Regions from separate parts of the Priestia sp. USM5 genome, predicted to be linked through region 3. Evidence: riboswitches for the same ligand, from Rfam matches in the RefSeq annotation. Region 3 holds a riboswitch; each other region holds the start of a gene.
The links. Region 3 has a riboswitch for S-adenosylmethionine ahead of ACWATA_RS17795 (bifunctional homocysteine S-methyltransferase/methylenetetrahydrofolate reductase). Riboswitches for the same ligand answer to the same signal wherever they lie in the genome.

Region 1 (5,352 bases), 120 kb from region 3:
TCTGAACATTTACTAGCAGCTTATCAGACCCTATGGTTGAACCGTTCTTTCGCTTCTAAACAAGCCCTGACAAGTGAAGATCAGCTTCACGAAGCCATTCTGAAAGATTTAAAAGATGAAATGACTCATCCACGCGTTCGGCAAACACCGTATGTAAAATATCATCTTGGCATAAAAAGAATTCTAAACAGCAGTCTTTCCTCTGATGAAAAAGTTGCGCTTACGTCCCTATACACAAACCTTTTAGATAGCTGTATATAACAAAAAAAGGACTTCCTTAATGGAAGTCCTTTTTTTATTTAATTAACGCTTTTTTTTCTAAGCTTTGAAAAACAGCGTTAAAGTCTTGCTTCAAATCCTCGAATTCCTCTAGCCCTACTGAAAGGCGAAGAAGTGAATCAGTAATTCCTTTTTCTTCACGTACTTCTTTTGGGATACTTGCATGAGACATTGTTGCAGGATGCGTGAGAATGGATTCAACTGCACCTAGACTAACGCCAATTGAAGCTAATTTGACTCCTTGTAAAATATGTCGTGCTACTTCTTCATCCTGCACTTGGAAAGAAATCATAGCTCCATATCCATTTGCTTGTTCTGAAATGAGTTTGTGGTCCGGATGACTTTTTAAGCCTGGGTAGTATACACGGCTCACTAGAGATTGTTCTTCAAGCCACTTTGCAAACTGCAGCGCTGTTTTTAACTGCTGATCTAAACGAACTTTTAATGTCTTAATGCCTCGAAGCAGTAAAAAACAATCCTGTGGCCCCAAGATAGCACCAAAAGCATTTTGTACAAACTTTACTTCTTCCGCTAGCTTTTCATCGCTTACTACAACTAAACCGCCAATGACGTCACTGTGGCCGCTGATATATTTTGTAGCACTATGAATGACAATATTTACACCAAGGTCAATCGGCTGCTGTAGATAAGGTGTTAAAAACGTGTTATCCACAATTGTAAGGAGATTGTGCTCCTTCGCCAAACTTGCTACTGCTTTAATATCCGTTACCTGTAAAAATGGATTTGAAGGGCTTTCGATATAAATAGCCTTCGTATCTTTTGTGATAGCTTCTTCTACTTTCTCAACCTTCGTTGTATCAACAAAAGTTGTTTTGATACCAAACTTTGAAAATAATCGTGTTAATACACGATATGTCCCGCCGTACGTATCGTGTGAAACTAAAATTTCATCTCCTGATTCAAAAATAGATAACACCGATGAAATAGCAGCCATACCTGATGAAAAAGCAAAACCAGCGTATCCATTTTCTAGCTGAGCAATAGTGTTTTCTAAAGCCTCACGCGTTGGGTTTCCTGAACGAGAATAGTCATAGCGGCCGTTGTTCGTCTCATCTTCTTGATTAAATGTAGATACCTGATAAATAGGTACGTTAACCGCTCCAAAATGACCGTCAATTCCTGTATTTGCATGAATTAAGTTCGTACCAAATCTATGTTTATTATTGTTGGTATGCATCAAATGCCTCCTTCAAATCTTTAATTAAATCATCTGCGTGCTCAATTCCAACTGATAATCGAAGTAAACAGTTTGTTACTCCGACACGATTTCGAATTTCCTCAGGAATATCAGCGTGTGTTTGACGAGCTGGGAATGTCATTAAACTTTCCACGCCTCCTAAGCTTTCTGCAAATGTAATAACTTTAACATTTTCTAAAAGTACTGACACGATGTCAGGGTGTGAGACAGCAAAAGAAATCATGCCTCCAAATCCAGTTGCTTGTTTCTTCATGATTTCATAGCCCGGATGTGTTTCAAGACCAGGGTAATACACTTTTTCCACGAGATCATGAGCAGTAAGCCAATTTGCAATTTTCAGTGCGTTTTCGTTATGTTTTTCCATACGAAGCGCTAGCGTCTTAATACCGCGCAATAACAGCCAGCTATCTTGTGGACCTAAGATTGCCCCAGCTGCATTTTGATAAAAACGAATTTTTTCTCCTAAGCTACTACATCGAGCGACTACAAGACCAGCAACTACATCATTATGACCCCCAATGTATTTGCTTGCACTATGTATCACAATATCTGCTCCAAGCTCTAAAGGACGCTGATAGTAAGGGGACATGAATGTATTGTCAACGATAGTAAGCAAATCATGCTGTTTAGCTAACGCAATTGCTTCTGGCAAATCCGTCACGTGCATCATTGGATTTGTAGGTGTTTCAATAAATAAAGCTTTCGTGTTGGGACGAAGCGCATCTTTTACTTGCTCGAGATGGGCTGTGTTGACGTACGAAACAGTAATTCCTTGCTCTGAAAAGATTTCATTTAGTACTCGGTACGTTCCTCCGTATAAATCCTCTGATACAATTAAATGATCTCCGTTTTTAAATAGCGCTAAAACTGACATTACACCCGCCATTCCTGAAGCGAATGCTACTCCTACTTCGCCTTTTTCTAAAGCAGCAATTGCTTCTTCCAATGCCGTACGAGTAGGGTTTGCCGTACGTGCATAGTCAAATCCTGTACTTTGCCCTAAAGCAGGATGAGCAAATGTTGATGCTTGGTAAATGGGTGTTGTAATAGAACCTGTTGAAGGGTCACGACCTACTCCTGAACGAACTAATAAAGTTTCAATTTTCATCTATTTCTCTCCTTAACTCAAAATAAAAAACACTCTTCACAGATGGAAGAGTGTTCGTTTATACACGATTTCTCTCATCTGTTAGAACAATACTGATGTTCCACAGGAATTAGCACCGTTCAAATGAATGTTTCATTTGATGGTTGCCGGGCATCGCAGGGCCAGTCCCTCCGCCACTCTTGATAAGAGTTCTATATAATTGTTGGTGGTTAACGTTTGTTGTTACTAACTTTAATAAAGATTTTCTTTATTGTCAACATAATTTTCTAAAAAATTTAAATCATCTCATTTGTTTATTCAATATACTTGTCCTGATAAGTACATAAAAAAAGAGACGACACCGAGGTCTCTTTTTCTAAGGCAAGTGCACAGATTTTACGTGAGCTAACTTCCAATACATACTTTCTCCATTTGCCGTAATTAGTTCAACAATATTAGTAGAAACTTCTTTAAGTACGCCAATTTTTTCTGATTGATCCCCTAAATCTAATACGACCAGTTGATTTTCATATTTTTTAAGCTGCTCTTCAAAGTTTCTGACAAAAGGTGCAGAGGCAGGCCTTACTGGAAGCTCTTTGTCACTTAAAGAATAAGGGGTTAACTCATTACTATAAGGGGTAAGCCATTTCAAATGATGTAAAGAAACAAAGACATTTTTATACACTGGAGAATAAAACACAAGATAATCATTCAGCACGCTTGTAATATAGCCATGCAATGATTTTCCTCCTGTTACATAAATTTCGATAAATTTTCCTTTTGCCTGCTGTAAAATATTACGATAAGAAATCCGCTGGCTTTCTTCTATTAAGTTCTCTTCTATGGTTCGTAAAGGTGTATAATCTTCTTCTGAAACCTCTCGCAAGCGATGTATGTGTAAAAGAGGAATATACAAATAATCATGTCCATTATATAAAACCATTACATCTAACCCGAGATCAACAAGTTTTCCTACAAACGATGTTTTACCTGATATATCGACTTCAACAATTTTATCGATATAATGATTCATACTCATACTCATTCTCCTCCTTTTTCCTATATGATAGAAAAGGTGCTTTATAAGCACCTTTTATGTTCCAGTTCATCATGCTTTCCAACGATAATTTTTCGTTTTAATAACTTTTTCACCTGGTGTTGAAGAGCGTGAACCCGTACGGCGTCCTCCCGAGCGATCGTCTGTGCGACCTCCTGTACGTCTTCCGGTACGGTCTCCAGTACGGCCATCCGTGCGACCTCCGGTTCTATCTACAGTAGTTGATTCTTGCACAGAATCTTCTTCATTTGTATCTCCATTTTGCTCAGAATTTTCTTCATTTTGCTTGAAAGATCCTTTTGATCCTAAGGCAATGGTTTTTACGTGTCTTGGTTGTAAACGTAAAACTTGATTATTTTGTACAAGAGTAAAGTTCCCATTGCGACTTTGAACTAACACACCTTCTACGGCCTCTGGCCCTCCACCGTTAATAGCTACCCATCTATGCGAAAACTCTTCAAACAGTTCATTGAAACTTTTCGCTTTAATATACTCAGGTGTTTCTTCAACTAATAATGGATTTTGCGGAACAACAGGCGTATTTTTGCTTACAACTTCACTTACACTCTTTATGTGCTCTACATTGATATAAACGACGCCGTCATCTTCTGTTAGTAATACGACATACGCAGATTCAAATGAGCCTAATACATCAAGGATCTTACCCAATTTTTTCTCTGGCCCTCCTTGATTTATTTGCACTTGTTTATCTTTCATTAATAATAAAGTGCCTGCAAATGTGTTGGCTCTGTGCAGTTCTACTTCACTATTAAATCCAGAAAATGTTTGCGCGGAATTAGACTTTGTATCCTCTGTAATGCTTTTAACATGAGCGAGCTGGTAATAAATAAATGTATATTGCTGTTGTGGAATAAGCTGCGCCGGCTGATTATTTTGCTGGTTGTTATTTTGTTTTGTTTCAAGAGCAAGCGTTAAATAATCTGATTGAACGTCGATTAAATATCCCGTTTTAGATTCAGGCCCCCCGCGATAGACAGTTACTACTCTCCCTTTTAATGGTTTAAAGTGGGCAGAGTAGCCCGTGCTTTCAGATTGTTGAACTTTACGAGCGCGACTACGATTGGCATTTTGAGTTTGGTCTTGATTTTGGTCGTAGTAATAGTTACTCATTATTTTTCCTCCTTATTAATTGTCCTTATTGGTCATTCATAATGTATATATACGTATCATGTACAGCTATTGATTTCCTGCATTTGCCTATTATTAACAAAATCCACTGTTGCCTATAAATTGCCTATAAATCTATCTCTTTTTAAAAAGTCAAAATGTTATTTTTAATATACGCTGTTCGTTCTTTTATAAAAGACAGCATAAATTCGGGTTCTTTATAAAATTGCTCCAAGTTATCTTTTACGTAAGGATCTTTTAATACATAAGGAGCAATATACTCATGCAGTTGATAAATGATTGGTTTCATGTATTCTATCGTAAATTGATTATTTAGAACATTGTTCATTTTTTGAATATATCGCTTTTTAATGCTGTTCACCGCCAGTAAGCGAGCTGTAAGCGTATTAAATCCTTGTGCGCGGACATAGTCTCCTTCCATTACTTTTCCATTTACATCTCTTCCCCAAGTTGCATCATAATCCCATGGAATCAGTTCAAAGCGCCCGCTTTCATGATTTAGATAGAGCGCATAGTTATGGACAAAACCGTCGTAATTCTGCATACAAATAATACCGACTA
Region 2 (5,352 bases), 2.4 Mb from region 3:
CGAGCCTTCAGTCAAAGAATTTTATGCTGTGCATCAGTTTGATGAAATAAGCAGATATATTGGAAAACCTAAATCATCTTATCGCGTATCGAGCATAGGGCTTCATCCATCAATTGCTCAGTATAACGGCTTTTATACGCTAGATACGTATAACAACTTCTATCCGTTAACATATAAACATGAGTTTCGCAAAATTATTGCCAAAGAGCTTGATAAAAATAAAAAACTAGAAAGCTACTATGATCACTGGGGCAATCGCTGCTATGTGTTTGTTAGCGAGCTAGGTAAAAAATATGATTACCGAAAAGACTCAACGAAAAAAATTCGTCATTTGCAGCTTAATATCAGCCAATTTAAAAAAATGGGCGGTCGCTATATTTTTTCAGCTGTGCCAATTGAAAATGCTGAAAGCGACGGTTTGCACTTTTTAAAAGCATTTAACGATAAACAGTCCGCTTGGAAAGTGTATGTATATGAAGCAAAGTAAGGGGGCAATAACATGAACAGACCTATTTTAACGATCGTGGTTCCATGCTACAACGAAGAAGAAGTATTCACAGAGACGTCTTTTCAATTAACTACTGTAGTAAAAGAACTGATTAATGAACGACTTGTATCAAGTGAAAGCACTATTTTATTTGTAGACGATGGAAGTAAAGACAGCACGTGGTCGCTTATTGAAAAAGAAAGCTGCAGCAATTTGTTTGTAAAAGGGTTAAAGTTAGCGCGAAATGTAGGACATCAAAATGCTTTGCTTGCAGGACTAGAAGCAGCTCATAAGCAATCTGACTGCGTCATTTCCATTGACGCGGATTTGCAAGATGATATCAGCGTCATTCGTACTTTTGTAGAGAAATATTGGCTTGGGTATGAAGTTGTATATGGCGTTCGAGACAGCAGAGAAACCGATACATTTTTCAAACGAACCACGGCAGTAGGGTTTTATCGTTTTATGAACAAGCTAGGAATTCAGCTCGTTCAAAATCACGCTGATTTTCGCCTTATGAGCAAACGTGCTCTTGGTGAACTCATGAAATATAAAGAAGGAAACGTCTTTTTGCGGGGCCTTGTACCATTAGTAGGATTTCGCTCCACGGAAGTCACATATGACCGCAAAGAACGGACGGCGGGTGAGTCAAAATATCCGCTAAAGAAAATGCTCGCTTTTGCATTTGACGGGATTACGTCTTTTAGCGTAGCACCTATACGCTTACTGACGCTGCTTGGAGGAGCTTCGTTTCTCTTTAGTATTTTGTTTGGCATTTATGCGCTGATTCAAAAATATTTAGATCATACGCAAATTGGCTGGACGTCTCTTATTTTATCAATTTGGCTTGTAGGCGGCCTGCAGCTAATGGGAATAGGTCTTGTCGGAGAATACATTGGCAAGATTTTCAACGAAGTGAAACAGCGTCCTAAATATGCGATTGAAAGAGATTTATATACAAAACACTCGTTAGACACACAAAAAGATTTGCTGATGCATTAATTAAGAAGCTTCTCCTGAATGGAGAGGCTTTTTTGTTAAAGTGTTTATCATAATTTTTAAGGTAATAGGAGATGCTACTACTAAAATTTCTAAGGAGATCAAAATCTATGAAAAGACTACTTTATACAGTCAGCACTTTTTGTTTTGTTTGGCTTGCTTTTGCAACCATTCATGTCAGCGCTCTTTCGATTGAGAAACTTCCAATGAAGAAATCATCTGAACAATGGTCGGTCGAACTGACAAAAGCGAGCATGACGGGAGATAATCAGCTAAAGTGGAAAAATAACGTCTATCATACATATGGATTAACCGTTGAAAACATTGGAAAAGACGTAGAGCGTGTGCAGGTCCAAGCTTTTCGGCACGAAGGAAAAAATAAGGCGAAATACAGCTTGTTTTCTCCTATTGGAAGGTCTAACTTAAGCAAAAGCGGTCAGCGTTTTCGCTATGCCAATTTTGCTGTTCCTGGAAAAGCGGCAGGCTTAGACATCATGATTAACTGGACGGATGAACAAGGCAACCATCAAGAACATTTTGAATTTAAATAAAAGTCTTCGCTTAGGCGAAGACTTTTTTTTGCAGGAATTTATCTCTGTATGTGGAAAACGAACACGAAAGGAGAGATTGTGATGATTGCAAAAGCTACTGAAGAAGAAATACAGGAAATTCGGACGAAATCTGCTGATGCGCTGTTTGAAGGAACAACGCATCAGTTTCAACCGTCAACTGAACGCGTAAATGAACTAATTGATAATGCCCTTGAAAAAGGGTGTTATTATTTAGTATCTAGACAAGAAAATAAACTTGCAGGCTGGGTTTTTGTCGGTCCATCTGCCGACTTCTTTTCAAAAGCAGAAATTGGCTTTATCTACGAGTTATATGTTTTACCAGAATACCGCGGGCAAGGTCTAGCCAAGCCGTTAATGCAAAAAGCAATTGATGAATTGTCTATCAAAGGATACCCTGAAATCAGACTCAGCGTTCATGCTGGGAATTTTGCACAGCATGTGTACCGTGAACTTGGATTTGTAGATAAACAAATATCAATGAGCCTACAGGTGGCAAAACGTCCGTAATGTTGGTGAATGTCAGCGAGTCCATAAAACATAAGATGTTATACATGCGATGAGGTTCGGTAATGAAAGTAAAAGTAAATAAGTAGCCCAAACAGCGCCTTTATCTAGTACTTCAACAGCTCCTCTACCTGTATGATCTGAGGAGGGGGGATCTTCAAGTGCGTTCATAATCAAAGCCGCTGCTGCTAAAATAATCCCTCCAATGCTTCCGGTTGTTTTGACAATTGCAATATGGAAAGTAGATGAAAAAGCAATGCTGAGAAGCAGCAGCAAGCTTCCCAAAAAAGCAGATAACATATATCGTTTCATGTGCTCACCATCCTTTATGAAAGCATACCATATTTTACTTCTTTTTTCTTTTTATTGAAAAGCTATTGACATAACATATAAAACATATTAGAATAGTCAGAAATAATTTAAAAACGAAATATTCTTATCTAGAGAGGTGGAGGGACTGGCCCTTTGAAGCCTCAGCAACCACAATTATTGAATGGTGCTAATTCCAGCATAGCCTAGCTCTGACAGATAAGAAGAGGAATCTTTTTCTATGATGAAATCCTCTTCTTAGGAAGAAACATTTCGTATAGAAAAGGTGATGACATTGAAAAATACACAACAGGCGCTAAGCGTTGATGATTATTTAGATCTATACTTGTTAGCAAAAGAACTAAAAGACGAAACGTGGCAGCAGGAAATTTTAGCCGCGCTAAAAACGAAGCAAAATCGTTCATTTGAAGACAAACAATCCGCACTCGTTCAAGAAATATGGGAAGATTTTAAACAGTTAAATGAAGATATTTCTTTTACGTATCGCTTAATTCAAGAAGAGCCAACTAATGAACAGTTTCAAGTTAAATTAAGGAACTTGAGAGAACGGCGGATCACGCTGAGTCGTGAATTATATTTAGCTAAAAAACAGTATGTTGAACACACGCAGTAAAAGGATCCGCTTGATAAACAAGCGGTTTTTTTGCATGTAAATGTTAGAAGCGTTCTATTTCGGGTAGTAAATAGATAAGACAAAAAAAGGAGGGATAACAGTGGCCCAAGGTGTATTATGTGAAGTGAATGAGTGCATGTATTGGAAATCGGGAAATAAATGCAGTGCAGAGTCCATTTACGTTGTGAGTCCTGAAAGTAGTCACCATGTTTCTGAAACGGAAGAACCTGGCTGTAAAACTTTTGAACCCGCGAGATAAATGCTAGTTTTATAAAAAAGCATAAAATGAACGATGCGCTGACGGAGTTGAGTCGGCGTTTTTCTATTTTTTAAAAAATACTATTACTTAGGTGCGATAATAAATACATAGTAAAAAAGCAGTGTCTACGTCTAATTGTGCGTTTAAACAAAATGATACGATAATTTTTTTGTTTTTCGACAAAAGAAAAACGAGAGAAAGGTGATAGAATAAAAATATACAGCCTAGCTGACTTTTAGCATAAATTTATATGAAAGCGCTAACAAAAAGCTGTATTCATCTCGTTTTGACAGATTGGAAAAAGGGGAGACGTTTATGCAGGGGAAAACTCAGGGGAAAGAATTGAAACGCGGGTTAGAAGAAAGACATGTGACGCTGATGTCCTTAGGAGCAGCCATAGGGGTAGGGCTGTTTCTTGGATCTGCATCTGCTATTAAATTAGCAGGGCCGGGAATATTATTGGCGTACGGATTTAGCGGAATGATTATGTTTTTTATTATGAGAGCACTTGGAGAAATGGCGATTCAAAAACCTGTTGCAGGTTCATTCAGCAAGTACGCGCGCGACTATTTAGGGCCCCTTGCTGGTTATCTAACAGGTTGGAACTACTGGTTTTTATGGGTTGTAACATGTATGGCTGAAATTACAGCCGTTGGTATTTATATGGGATATTGGTATCCGGATGTACCAAACTGGATTTGGGCGTTATCGGCGCTTGTCATCATGACAACAGTTAACTTCTTAGCTGTTAAGGCATATGGTGAACTGGAATTTTGGTTTGCACTTATTAAAATTTTAGCGATTGTGTTAATGATTGCCGTTGGATTATTAATGATTGTGTTTGGAATCGGCAACGGCGGCGTTGCGACGGGTATTAAAAACTTATGGGACAACGGCGGGCTGTTCCCGAACGGATTCAAAGGTATTTTACTGTCGCTGCAAATGGTTATGTTTGCATATTTAGGAATTGAAATGATCGGCGTTACCGCGGGAGAAGTGAAAAATCCAGAAAAATCTCTAGCAAGAGCGATTGATTCGGTCTTTTGGCGTATTCTTATTTTCTACGTTGGTGCATTATTTGTCATTATGTCGATTTATCCTTGGCAAGAAATTGGTTCACAGGGAAGCCCGTTTGTATTAACATTTGAAAAAATCGGGATTCCAGCAGCGGCAGGCATTATTAACTTTGTGGTGCTAACAGCAGCTCTTTCTTCTTGTAACAGCGGTATTTTTAGTACAGGCCGTATGCTGTTTAACTTAGCAGAGCACGGAGAAGCTCCAAAAGGATACGGTCAGCTGACAAAAGGCGGCGTACCTGGAAAAGCTGTTTTAGCATCAGCGGGTGCGTTATTAGTCGGAGTAGCGTTAAACTACATTGTGCCTGCCAAAGTATTTACGTGGGTAACAAGCATTGCAACATTCGGTGCGATTTGGACTTGGGGAATTATTTTGCTTTCTCAAATTAAGTATCGCAAAACGCTAAAAAAAGGTGAAGAGGCAAAGTTAAAATACAAAATGCCTTTATTTCCGTTAACGTCTTATGTGTCACTTGCGTTCCTAGCGCTGGTGGTTGTTCTTATGGCGTACA
Region 3 (5,352 bases):
TATTTGTTTTACATTATAGCAAAGTAAAATCGACTTGTCACATCATTTAACTTCGTTTTTTCACATCCGCTCTTCAAAATCCAGCTTTTAGCTTATTTTTTCTTTTTTAATACATAGCATCCATACAAAAGCTAGTCCAATATAGCCAAATATCGGATACAAAAACTCAAGAAGCTGAGCATATCCAAATTGCCCGATAATAAAGCATGCCAAGATAATAAACGCAAAAGCTTGTTTGTCATTCAGGGGAAGAAATGATTGAAGCTGTTTAGCGATTCCAAATACATTTCCAATCAATGTAGTAAAAATCTCGCCTAACACAACTACCGTAAATAAAACATTCACCCACGCTGAGATATTTTTAACAACGGCACTCATAGGAATATCAAGTTGAAATGAATAAGGCAAATTGGAAAGGGCAAGATGAGTAGAAACAAGCATAAACGTAAGTACACATCCTCCTATTACGGCCCCTTTTTTGATCACGCTCTTATCTTTCACGGAGCTTCCTAATGGAACTAAAACGGCCTGAGCCAAAGCTAGATTTAGGGAAATATATAAAAAGGGACTAACCGCCCACTTCCACTGTGTGACGAGCGTTAAGTCTGGCTTCGTTTGAATCAGTGAGAAATAGCTGACATTTGGCACAAAGATGATAAAAGCAAATGAAAGCATCATCGGCACAACAAGAGAATTAACCATTAAAATACCGTTAATTCCTCTTGCGATAAATATATAAGTTAAAACAATTGTACAAATCATCCCAACAGGAGGCCACAGCCCGAACTGTTCTTTTCCTATTGCCCCCGTACTCGCTAGCATGACTGAAGTTACTCCAAATAAAATGACGATCATTACACCGTTTACCGCTTTTCCAAGTACATCACCAAATAAATATGTATTAAGCTGCTGATAAGAAGAAGCCCCAATTGCGTGCGAAAGCAGCATCATTTTCGAACCTAGCCAAATAAAAAACAAGCCGCTGACCAAAATTCCAACCATTCCAAGTTCCCCGTACTGTGTAAAAAATTGAACAATTTCCTTGCCTGTTGCAAAACCGGCTCCTACAACGGTGCCTACATACGTAGCAGCAACCTGCAGCGTGAGTTTCCACCTTTTCATGCCCATCACCCTTCTACCCTTCATAGTTCACTATATGTAGAAACGGTTAAAAAAAGACGAGCCTTTTATATGTAAATCCTCGCCTCACCCGGTGCTGTTCCTTTTTCGTTTTTTTATTTCCTTCTTGTTTTTTTCATGAAAACCCTTTATCCCTTAACATAACGGCAGTTTTCAAACAAAATATACGGATATTTTCCCTTTAGCTTTTAAATTTTCCTCAATATTTGCTGGAAATTCACAATTTACTGTTGTATAATTTCTAAAAATCAGATAAATTATTAAATAAGTATTCTTTCTATTTAAAAAAATATGTTTCAATTATATACAATTGATTCTTATCATGAGAGGTGGAGGGACTGGCCCTTTGAAACCTCAGCAACCAGTCGTTAGAGACATGGTGCTAAATCCAGCAAGCAATTTATTGCTTGGAAGATAAGAAGGCGAAAAAAGTCTTCTTCTTAAGAAGACTTTTTCTATTTTATCGGCATATTGCATAAAACGAATCACTCGTGAAATAGAAGCGGAACAATTTAAGGAGGTTTTGACATGGGGTTACTTGAAGATTTAAAGTCTAAAATTTTAATTGGGGATGGTGCCACTGGTACCCTCCTTTACTCACACGGTATTGACAGCTGTTTTGAAGAACTAAACATCACCAAACCAGAAGAGGTTTCTCGTATTCACAGAGCCTATGTAGAAGCTGGTGCAAACGTTATTCAAACAAATACGTACGCTGCTAATTATCAAAAACTTGCCCGTTATGGATTAGAAGATTCAGTCAAAGACATCAATGTTGCTGGTGTAAAATTAGCGAAACAAGCTGCAAAAGATCAGGCTTACGTGCTTGGTACACTTGGTGGAATTCGTTCTTTCCAAAAAAATGCTATTAGTTTAGAAGAGGTTAAGCGAAGCATTCGTGAACAAATGTTTTGGCTTTTAAATGAAGGCGTGGATGGCCTTTTATTTGAAACATACTATGATTTCGAAGAATTAAAGACCGTTCTTACACTAGCAAGAAAAGAAACGGATAAGCCTATTATTACCCACGTTTCCCTGCATGATATTGGCGTACTGCAAGATGGGCGTCCTTTAGCAGATGCATTAAAAGAATTAGAAGACTTGGGAGCAGATGTTGTCGGGCTAAACTGCCGTTTAGGTCCTTATCATATGATTCAGTCTCTTGAAGAAGTACCGCTTCCTGATCGTGCTTTCTTATCTGCTTACCCTAATGCCAGCCTTCCGGCGTATGTGGAAGGCAAGCTGGAATATGAAACGAATGAAGACTACTTTGTAGAAAGCGCGCGTTTATTCCGCGAACAAGGGGTTCGCTTAATTGGAGGATGTTGCGGTACAACACCAGCTCACGTACGCGCCATGTCGTCTGCCTTAAAAGACCTGCCTCCGATTACAAGCAAAGTCGTTAAAATGAGACCAGTCGTTACGGTTCAAGAGCGTGAGCAGCAGGATAAACCTCATATGCACGAAATTGTGAAGAAGCGCCGCTCGGTTATCGTCGAGCTGGATCCGCCTAAACAGCTTGGTCCGACGAAATTTTTAGAAGGCGCAAAAGCACTTGATAAAGTCGGCGTAGATGCTATTACATTAGCTGATAATTCTCTTGCCTCACCTCGCATCAGCAACTTGGCAATGGCAACACTGATGCAACAAGAAACAAAAGCACGACCGCTTATTCATATTACCTGTCGCGACCGAAATTTAATTGGACTTCAATCTCATTTAATGGGACTTCATACGCTAGGAATGAATCAAGTGCTTGCAATTACCGGTGATCCGTCAAAAGTTGGCGATTTCCCTGGCGCCACTTCGGTCTATGATTTATCTTCATTTGACTTGATTAGTTTAATCGCTCAGTTTAATGAAGGACTATCTTATTCCGGCAAACCGCTTGGTCAAAAAACCAATTTTTCTATTGCAGCTGCCTTTAACCCAAACGTGCGTCACTTAGACCGAGCCGTTCAGCGCTTGGAAAAGAAAATCGACTGCGGGGCTCACTATTTCATTACTCAGCCTCTCTATTCAACTAAGCAAATTGAAGAGGTATATGAAGCAACCAAACATTTAACAACACCGGTATACATCGGGATCATGCCGTTAACAAGCGCAAGAAATGCTCGATTTATTCACCATGAAGTACCTGGAATTAAATTATCAGAAGATATTCTAGAACGTATGGACGCAACGGGAAATGACCGGATTCGCGGTGAAGTCGAAGGCCTTGCGATTGCAAAAAACTTAATTGATACAGCATATGAGCTATTTGACGGTATTTACTTAATTACTCCGTTTATGCGCTATGAAATGACCGAAATTCTAACACGCTATATTCATGACAAGCAACTCGTTACATCAGAAAGGAAGATATAAATGAGCTCACTTATCGAACAACAACTAAAGAAGCGAATACTCGTCATCGATGGAGCAATGGGAACGATGATTCAAGATGCTGATTTAACCGCTGAAGATTTTGGCGGCGAAGAATATGAAGGCTGCAACGAATATTTGACCCGAACAGCGCCTCATGTAATTCAGCGCATTCATGAAGAGTATTTTGCAGCGGGTGCTGACATCATTGAAACCAATACGTTTGGCTCAACATCTACCGTACTTGATGAATACGATTTAGGCCACTTGGCGTATGAATTGAATATCGAAGCTGTGAAGCTTGCTTGTGCAGCCCGTGATAAATATTCAACTCCCGAATGGCCTAGGTTCGTAGCTGGAGCTATCGGCCCTACCACTAAAACTCTCTCTGTTACGGGAGGTATTACATTCCCTGAGTTAGTAGAATCGTACGAAGAGCAAGCTCGGGGTTTGTTAGACGGCGGCGTCGACTTACTTCTAGTCGAAACCTGTCAAGACATGCTGAACGTAAAAGCTGCGTTTTTAGGCATTACAGCGGCGTTTGAAAAACTGAAAATAGAAGTTCCAATTATGATTTCAGGAACGATTGAGCCAATGGGAACAACTCTCGCTGGTCAAGATATCGAATCTTTTTACTTATCACTGGAACACATGAAGCCTCTTTCAGTCGGACTTAACTGCGCGACAGGTCCTGAATTTATGACGGATCATATTCGCTCTCTTTCAGACCTAGCCACTTCAGCTGTTAGCTGTTATCCAAACGCTGGACTTCCGGATGAAGAAGGCAATTATCATGAGTCCCCTGAGCTGCTGGCTCAAAAAATTAAAGGGTTTGCTGATAAAGGCTGGCTGAACTTTGTAGGCGGATGCTGTGGTACAACGCCTGCTCATATTAAAGCACTTGCTGAAGCGGTAAAAGAGGTTGCTCCTCGTTCGCTTGATCGCTCCGAGCATAATCATGCTGTAACGGGTATTGAACCGCTTGTATATGACGATTCTATGCGCCCTCTTTTTGTGGGAGAACGTACGAATGTAATCGGTTCTCGCAAGTTCAAGCGTCTGATTGCGGAAGGGAAAATTGAAGAAGCATCTGAAATTGCGCGTGCTCAAGTTAAAAATGGTGCTCACGTTATTGATATTTGCTTAGCAGATCCAGACCGTGAAGAAATGGAAGACATGGAGGAATTTATTCAAGAAGTTGTAAAAAAAGTGAAGGTTCCTCTTGTAATCGATTCAACTGACGAGAAAGTTATTGAAAAAGCTTTAACGTACTCGCAAGGCAAGGTCATTATCAACTCCATTAACTTAGAAGATGGTGAAGAGCGTTTTGATGCAATCTTACCGCTAGTAAAAAAATTCGGCGCAGCTCTGGTTGTCGGTACAATCGATGAAACAGGCATGGCCGTTACTGCAGAAAGAAAAGTAGAGATTGCTAAACGCTCACATGATTTGCTTGTTGAAAAACATGGCTTTAATCCAAAAGATATTATTTTTGACCCTCTTGTGTTTCCTGTAGGGACTGGTGATGAACAATATATTGGTTCTGCTGAAGAAACAGTTAAGGGAATTAAAATGATTAAAGAAGCCCTGCCTGATTGCCTGACCATTCTCGGCGTAAGTAACGTGTCATTCGGTCTTCCTCCAGTCGGACGTGAAGTACTAAATGCGGTTTACCTTTATCACTGTACGCAGGCTGGACTCGATTATGCCATTGTTAATACAGAAAAATTAGAGCGCTATGCTTCTATTCCAGAAGCTGAAATTGAGCTTGCTAATGCGTTATTATTTAACACAACTGATGAAACGCTAAGCACGTTTACGGACTTTTATCGTGATAAAAAGAAAGAA
Region 4 (5,352 bases), 2.0 Mb from region 3:
TCAGGGTTCGAAATCGTTTTTTCAAACAAATCATCCGTAATAAACGGAGCTGAAATGACGGGTCCGTTCACATATCCAATTATTTCGTCATTTTCTTCAGCGATGATAAACGTATCAGTAATGGTTTTGATCCGCGTGATAAATGCATCTTTTGAGGCAGCTTCATCAGGTGTAAACCCTTTGTTTTCTAACGTAATTAATTGGTTTAAATCTTTTTCATCCACTTGTCTTATAATCATTGAAACGTTTCCTTTCATTAAAAGCTACTATTCTCTTTCTCTCTTTCTACTATATATAAAAACGCACAAACAAAAAAGGATTGACCTCTGCATCATACAGAATTCAACCCTACTTCGCTGTTTAATGAACGTCTTGATTATTTAATAAATGCACCAAATGGCTTGCCCACTGGAAGCACAACTCGACCGTAGTGAGTATTTAATACAGCCGCTGCAGATCCATAGAATGAAAACAGAGCAATTAATAGCTCTGAGACTGCTGCTAGTAAGTGCGTGTATTCATATGCCACACCAAATGTACTTAGCGATAATCCAATAAATAAAAAATCAATTAACACAAAAATAATAAATAATACTTTATGAGTGCCCATTGCTCCAATCGTCATAAAAACGCTGAAAATTAAGTAGCCGACAAAAGCAAATGCTAGCTGCTTCGGATCCGCTTCTTTTGCGAGCGCTTCTCCAAATGCTCCAAGCTGAATAAGCCATGTCATAGCTACACCTAGCCAAAATAAACCGAAGGCACCAAAAGCCGTTGCGCCGAAGGTATTATTATGTTTGAAATCTTGCATAGACGCGATTAGCTGCCCTATTCCGCCTAAAAAAATCGCCCATGGCAATACCAATGAAACACCATCGGTTACCCCAAGCTTTTGAAACGATGCAACAAGTGTCACCATGGCAAGTCCGAATAGGCCTAGCGCTGATGGATCAGCTGTTACAATTTTAACGTGCTGCGTGCTGTTGTTACTCATGTTGTACCTCCCTGATTTTAAAAACACCTTTAAAAAGATACAAAAATCTAAGGGAAGTGTCAATGGATATTTTTGGCCTTTAAAAAACCCATAAGACCAAGCAATGTAGCGTTTACACTGCTTGGCCTTTACTTTCTTGTTATTAAGCGTTTTGTAATAAATTTTTTCTTGTTTGTTTTGCAGACTCAACCATCACTTTTAAAGCTTCCACCGTCTCGCTGATTCCTCTTGTTTTAAGACCGCAGTCGGGATTAATCCAAAACAATGCAGGATCAAGCACTTTTAGAGCGCGGTCAATGTTTCGTGTCAGCTCTTCAAGCTTCGGTACGCGCGGGCTGTGGATATCATATACGCCAAGTCCAATTCCCTGGTTATACGTATGTTTTTCAAACGCATAAATTAATTCACCATGGCTTTTGGACGTTTCAATGGAAATCACGTCGGCATCAAGCGCTTTGATCGCATCAATAATCTCTTCGAATTCCGAATAGCACATATGCGTGTGAATTTGCGTCTCGTTTTGCACCGATACTGTGGCTAATTTGAACGCGTACACCGCGGCGTTCAAGTAGCTTTCCCAGTTTTCTCGTTTTAACGGCAGTCCTTCACGCAGCGCCGGTTCATCTACTTGAATCATTGAGATGCCCTGACTTTCAAGTGCTTCCACTTCTTTTCTAAGAGCAAGCGCAATTTGATTTGCCACGTCGTAGCGCGGGATATCATCACGCACAAATGACCAGTTTAAAATCGTAATCGGCCCCGTCAGCATTCCTTTAACAGGCTTATTGGTTAGAGACTGTGCGTAGACCGTTTCTTTGATCGTCATCGCCTGCTCGTACGAGACATCTCCGTAAATAAGCGGCGGCTTCACGCAGCGAGAACCGTATGATTGCACCCAGCCAAACTTCGTAAACTGAAAACCTCCTAATTTTTCACCGAAGTATTCAACCATGTCCGTGCGCTCAAACTCTCCGTGCACAAGGACATCTAAGCCGATGTCTTCTTGAATTTCAATCCATTTTTTGATTTCAGCGTTAATGTACGCTTCATATGCTTCATCGCTTAACTCTCCTTTACGCCACTTCAGACGCTCTTTTCGCACTTCTTTTGTTTGCGGAAAGCTTCCAATTGTTGTCGTTGGAAGAAGCGGCAGTTGAAACGCTTCTTGCTGAACGCGTTGACGTACGTCAAACGACGCTTGGCGCTGTGCTTTATAGCTGTGCAGCTGCTTCAGCTCTTTTTGCACGTCTTGATGGTTTCGAAAAGATGATCCATTTAATGCTTGAATCGCCTGTTTACTTTCACTTATTTCTTTTTCTATTGCTTCTTTTCCTTGCTGCACCGCTTTTGTTAAAAGCGTGATTTCCTTTAGCTTTTCATCTGCAAAAGACAGCGCGTTTTTTAGAATTGGCTCAATGGTTTTTTCGCTTTTCACCGTGACAGGAACATGTAATAAACTTGATGAAGGCTGCAGAATCAAACGGTCTTTTGATACGGCTTCTTCAATTTCACTGATTGTTAAAAGCTGTTCGTCCAAGTTTTCACGCCAAATGTTTCGTCCGTCAATCACTCCTGCTGCCAGCACTTTATCAGTTGGAAACCCATATTTATTAAGCGCCGTGAGATTTTCGCCTCGGTCATGTACAAAATCCAATCCAATTCCGTGAACAGGAAGAGCAACTACTTCTTTATAGTAATCTACGCTGTCAAAATACGTCTGCAAAATGACTTTTACATTCGGTGCCGCTTTTTTCAAAGCTTCATAGACTTCTTTATACAGTGCCAGGTCTTCTTTTGATAGCGTTGTAGCTAAAACCGGCTCATCTATTTGTACCCACTCCACGCCTTCTGCCTGCAGCTCCGCTAAGATTGTTGCATAAAGAGGAACAAATTGTTCAACTACTTTTTTAAACTCACTTTTTTTATATCCTTTTGACAGCTTCACAAATGTTACTGGACCTAAAATAACGGGTTTGCCTTTGATATTCAGCTTTTGTTTTGCTTCTTTGTAAAATTGAAGCGGGCGATTTTCTACAAGTGCTGGCGTACATTCCTCAAGCTCGGGTACAATGTAGTGATAATTTGTGTTAAACCATTTTGTCATCGTAGAGGCTACCGCACCTTTTGTTCCTCGGGCGATGTCAAAATACGTTTCAAGGGATACCGGGCCTCCGCTATATTCAAAGCGCTTTGGCACCAAACCAAACATAGCGGCTGTATCTAACACGTGATCGTATAAGCTAAAATCGCCGACTGGAATTAATTCAATTCCTGCGTCACGCTGTTTTTTCAGATGCCCAAGACGAAGAGCTTCAATTTCCTGAAGAAAGATATCTTTCTCTAGCTTTCCTGCCCAAAACTGCTCAAGCGCTTTTTTCCATTCTCGTTTTTCACCAATTCTTGGATAACCTACATTTGAACTTTTTACACTGCTCATTTTTTCCACTCCCTATATATTTTTTTATCGCTAAACTAAAAAATCTCCCTTTTCGAAATGAAAAGAGAGATGATACGCATACTTAACTAAAGTTGAGATAGCCTGTTTTTCTCAACACGTATTCCTCACTCCTCTCTATATCCCGTAGAGCTTAAGTGCATACAACAGGCAGGTCTCCTGACTTAGGTTCATCGCTTCCTATCCCTTCCCATTTCAACATGAAACAGTGGTTAATAAGTTGCTCTCCATTACAGTGGCGGGACCGCGCCGGCTTTTCACCGGTCTTCCCTTTTAAGCTGCGTACATTCGTTACACAGCACCTGATGCATTTCTATGAAATTGTTCATTCAAAACATATTCACATAAAATAAAAAGCCTCTCTATCATGAATAGAGAGGCATAGTATCTATGAAATCCTCTCTTATTTTTCAAAGCTGTACGCTTTGCAGGATGTAGCACCTTTTTAACAAGATTGTTAAATGGTTGCCGGGCTTCACAGGGCCAGTCCCTCCGCCTCTCTCAATAAGAGTTTTAATTGTTTATAATATTTTGAATGTAGAGTCATCTTAACACCTTACATTTATGTTGTCAAAAGAAATTTCAAAAAAATTAGTTTTCAGGAGGCGTTGACGCTAATTTTTGCCTTAATAATTTGTAATCATCTTTTCGATGTGTTTCGATCAAGTCTTTTGCTCCTTGATGATACCCTGAAGAATAGATGTACTCTACCGCCGTTTCGATAAGCATTCTCTTTTCTTCCGCACATTCTCGGTCCATTAGGGGGAACAGTCTACCTAAAAGGTCATTTAAATCTTCCTTAATAAAACGATTGAGTCCTTCTTGCATCTTTTCGTTTGCCATGATAGCTCCTCCATTTGCTGTGTATGTTTTAAGCCTCTATAAACACGCATTTCACTGTGAATGTTAAGATAAAGTTAAGTCATTAAACAGTATATCAAGTGAATATTTTTCTTCAATTACATATGTAATACAAATATATGACAAATATAGAGAATATATCATCATTCACTATCTATTATAACGCTTGACTGGGCCTTCTGCTACAAGGTTTCGTACGGTTTTCCAAAAGAGGTTGAGACATAACCAAGTGAATCCAATCTAAAGGCAAATGGGATACATGAGCTGAATCGCTTGTGACACCGCAGTTGATTTCCGTACAAGACTTCGCTTTCCGCGGGCGGTCACTGAGCCTCCTCGTCGCATAAGCTCCTGTGGGGTCTCACGTGTTCCGCTTTTCCCGCAGGAGTCTTCGTCTTGTGCTCCAATCACCTGCTAGAAAGACCTATACACATGAAATCTACGTTTACCCTAATAAAAAAATGAACCACTAATCAAGATGCTTGATTAGTGGTTCATTTTTCATTTCGCCTAAAACCCTTTTTTCCCAGCCTCTTTTTTTTGAACCTAGCTTTCTACTTTCTTGTTTTTACAAACAACTTCTTCGAGGTCGTCCAAAATCCTTCCAAAGAAGAGGTCCTAAAATGTCGTACCGGCTAACAAAAAACTCCGTAAAATTATAATTATTTAAAATTAAAGGCGGTTCAAAATCAAGGGGAGCACCCGCGCCTCCTGATAATACAAAATCAGTACCTCTTCCAAGCGTAAACGACCCGTTTCTGTTTTTTCTAATAAACTGCTCGTCATACGCATGCACGTGGCTGACTAACACTTTTTTCACGCGATGTTCTTGAATTAAATCAAAAAATTCTTGACTCTGAGGAGTCGTTACAGGAAAACCTCCCAGGTCTGACCACCGGCCAATATTTGGCTGCGCATGCATGGCTACAACGGTATTACGAGGAGCATCCTCTAGCTGCTGCTCTAAATAATTCAGCTCTCTATCTGTAAATCCATATATTTTATTCTTGGGACTGATGATATTATTTAATGCGATGCACCG

Region 1: linked by a shared signal. The riboswitch ahead of ACWATA_RS17190 (trans-sulfuration enzyme family protein) and the one ahead of ACWATA_RS17795 (bifunctional homocysteine S-methyltransferase/methylenetetrahydrofolate reductase) in region 3 are both predicted to bind S-adenosylmethionine.
Region 2: linked by a shared signal. The riboswitch ahead of ACWATA_RS04795 (hypothetical protein) and the one ahead of ACWATA_RS17795 (bifunctional homocysteine S-methyltransferase/methylenetetrahydrofolate reductase) in region 3 are both predicted to bind S-adenosylmethionine.
Region 4: linked by a shared signal. The riboswitch ahead of metE (5-methyltetrahydropteroyltriglutamate--homocysteine S-methyltransferase) and the one ahead of ACWATA_RS17795 (bifunctional homocysteine S-methyltransferase/methylenetetrahydrofolate reductase) in region 3 are both predicted to bind S-adenosylmethionine.

Annotation. Positions count from the first base shown of each region.
Region 1 is NZ_JBSGKN010000001.1:3,206,843-3,212,194, forward strand. It holds gene yoyC (protein YoyC) at 1-261, shown strand, start outside; gene ACWATA_RS17185 (trans-sulfuration enzyme family protein) at 296-1,477, opposite strand; gene ACWATA_RS17190 (trans-sulfuration enzyme family protein) at 1,461-2,606, opposite strand; SAM riboswitch class I at 2,678-2,795, opposite strand; gene ACWATA_RS17195 (DUF2642 domain-containing protein) at 2,962-3,624, opposite strand; gene ACWATA_RS17200 (hypothetical protein) at 3,694-4,773, opposite strand; gene ACWATA_RS17205 (CotH kinase family protein) at 4,916-5,352, opposite strand, start outside.
Region 2 is NZ_JBSGKN010000001.1:928,452-933,803, forward strand. It holds gene ACWATA_RS04770 (DUF6044 family protein) at 1-487, shown strand, start outside; gene ACWATA_RS04775 (glycosyltransferase family 2 protein) at 500-1,489, shown strand; gene ACWATA_RS04780 (YozF family protein) at 1,597-2,037, shown strand; gene ACWATA_RS04785 (GNAT family N-acetyltransferase) at 2,119-2,565, shown strand; gene ACWATA_RS04790 (hypothetical protein) at 2,578-2,874, opposite strand; SAM riboswitch class I at 2,996-3,097, shown strand; gene ACWATA_RS04795 (hypothetical protein) at 3,161-3,505, shown strand; gene ACWATA_RS04800 (DUF1540 domain-containing protein) at 3,606-3,764, shown strand; gene alaP (alanine permease AlaP) at 4,080-5,352, shown strand, end outside.
Region 3 is NZ_JBSGKN010000001.1:3,322,687-3,328,038, forward strand. It holds gene ACWATA_RS17790 (YkvI family membrane protein) at 88-1,122, opposite strand; SAM riboswitch class I at 1,455-1,561, shown strand; gene ACWATA_RS17795 (bifunctional homocysteine S-methyltransferase/methylenetetrahydrofolate reductase) at 1,669-3,507, shown strand; gene metH (methionine synthase) at 3,508-5,352, shown strand, end outside.
Region 4 is NZ_JBSGKN010000001.1:1,279,081-1,284,432, reverse strand. It holds gene ACWATA_RS06800 (GNAT family N-acetyltransferase) at 1-257, opposite strand, end outside; gene ACWATA_RS06795 (acetate uptake transporter) at 377-994, opposite strand; gene metE (5-methyltetrahydropteroyltriglutamate--homocysteine S-methyltransferase) at 1,137-3,431, opposite strand; cobalamin riboswitch at 3,582-3,770, opposite strand; SAM riboswitch class I at 3,850-3,960, opposite strand; gene ACWATA_RS06785 (hypothetical protein) at 4,041-4,292, opposite strand; gene ACWATA_RS06780 (hypothetical protein) at 4,551-4,721, opposite strand; gene ACWATA_RS06775 (metallophosphoesterase family protein) at 4,879-5,352, opposite strand, start outside.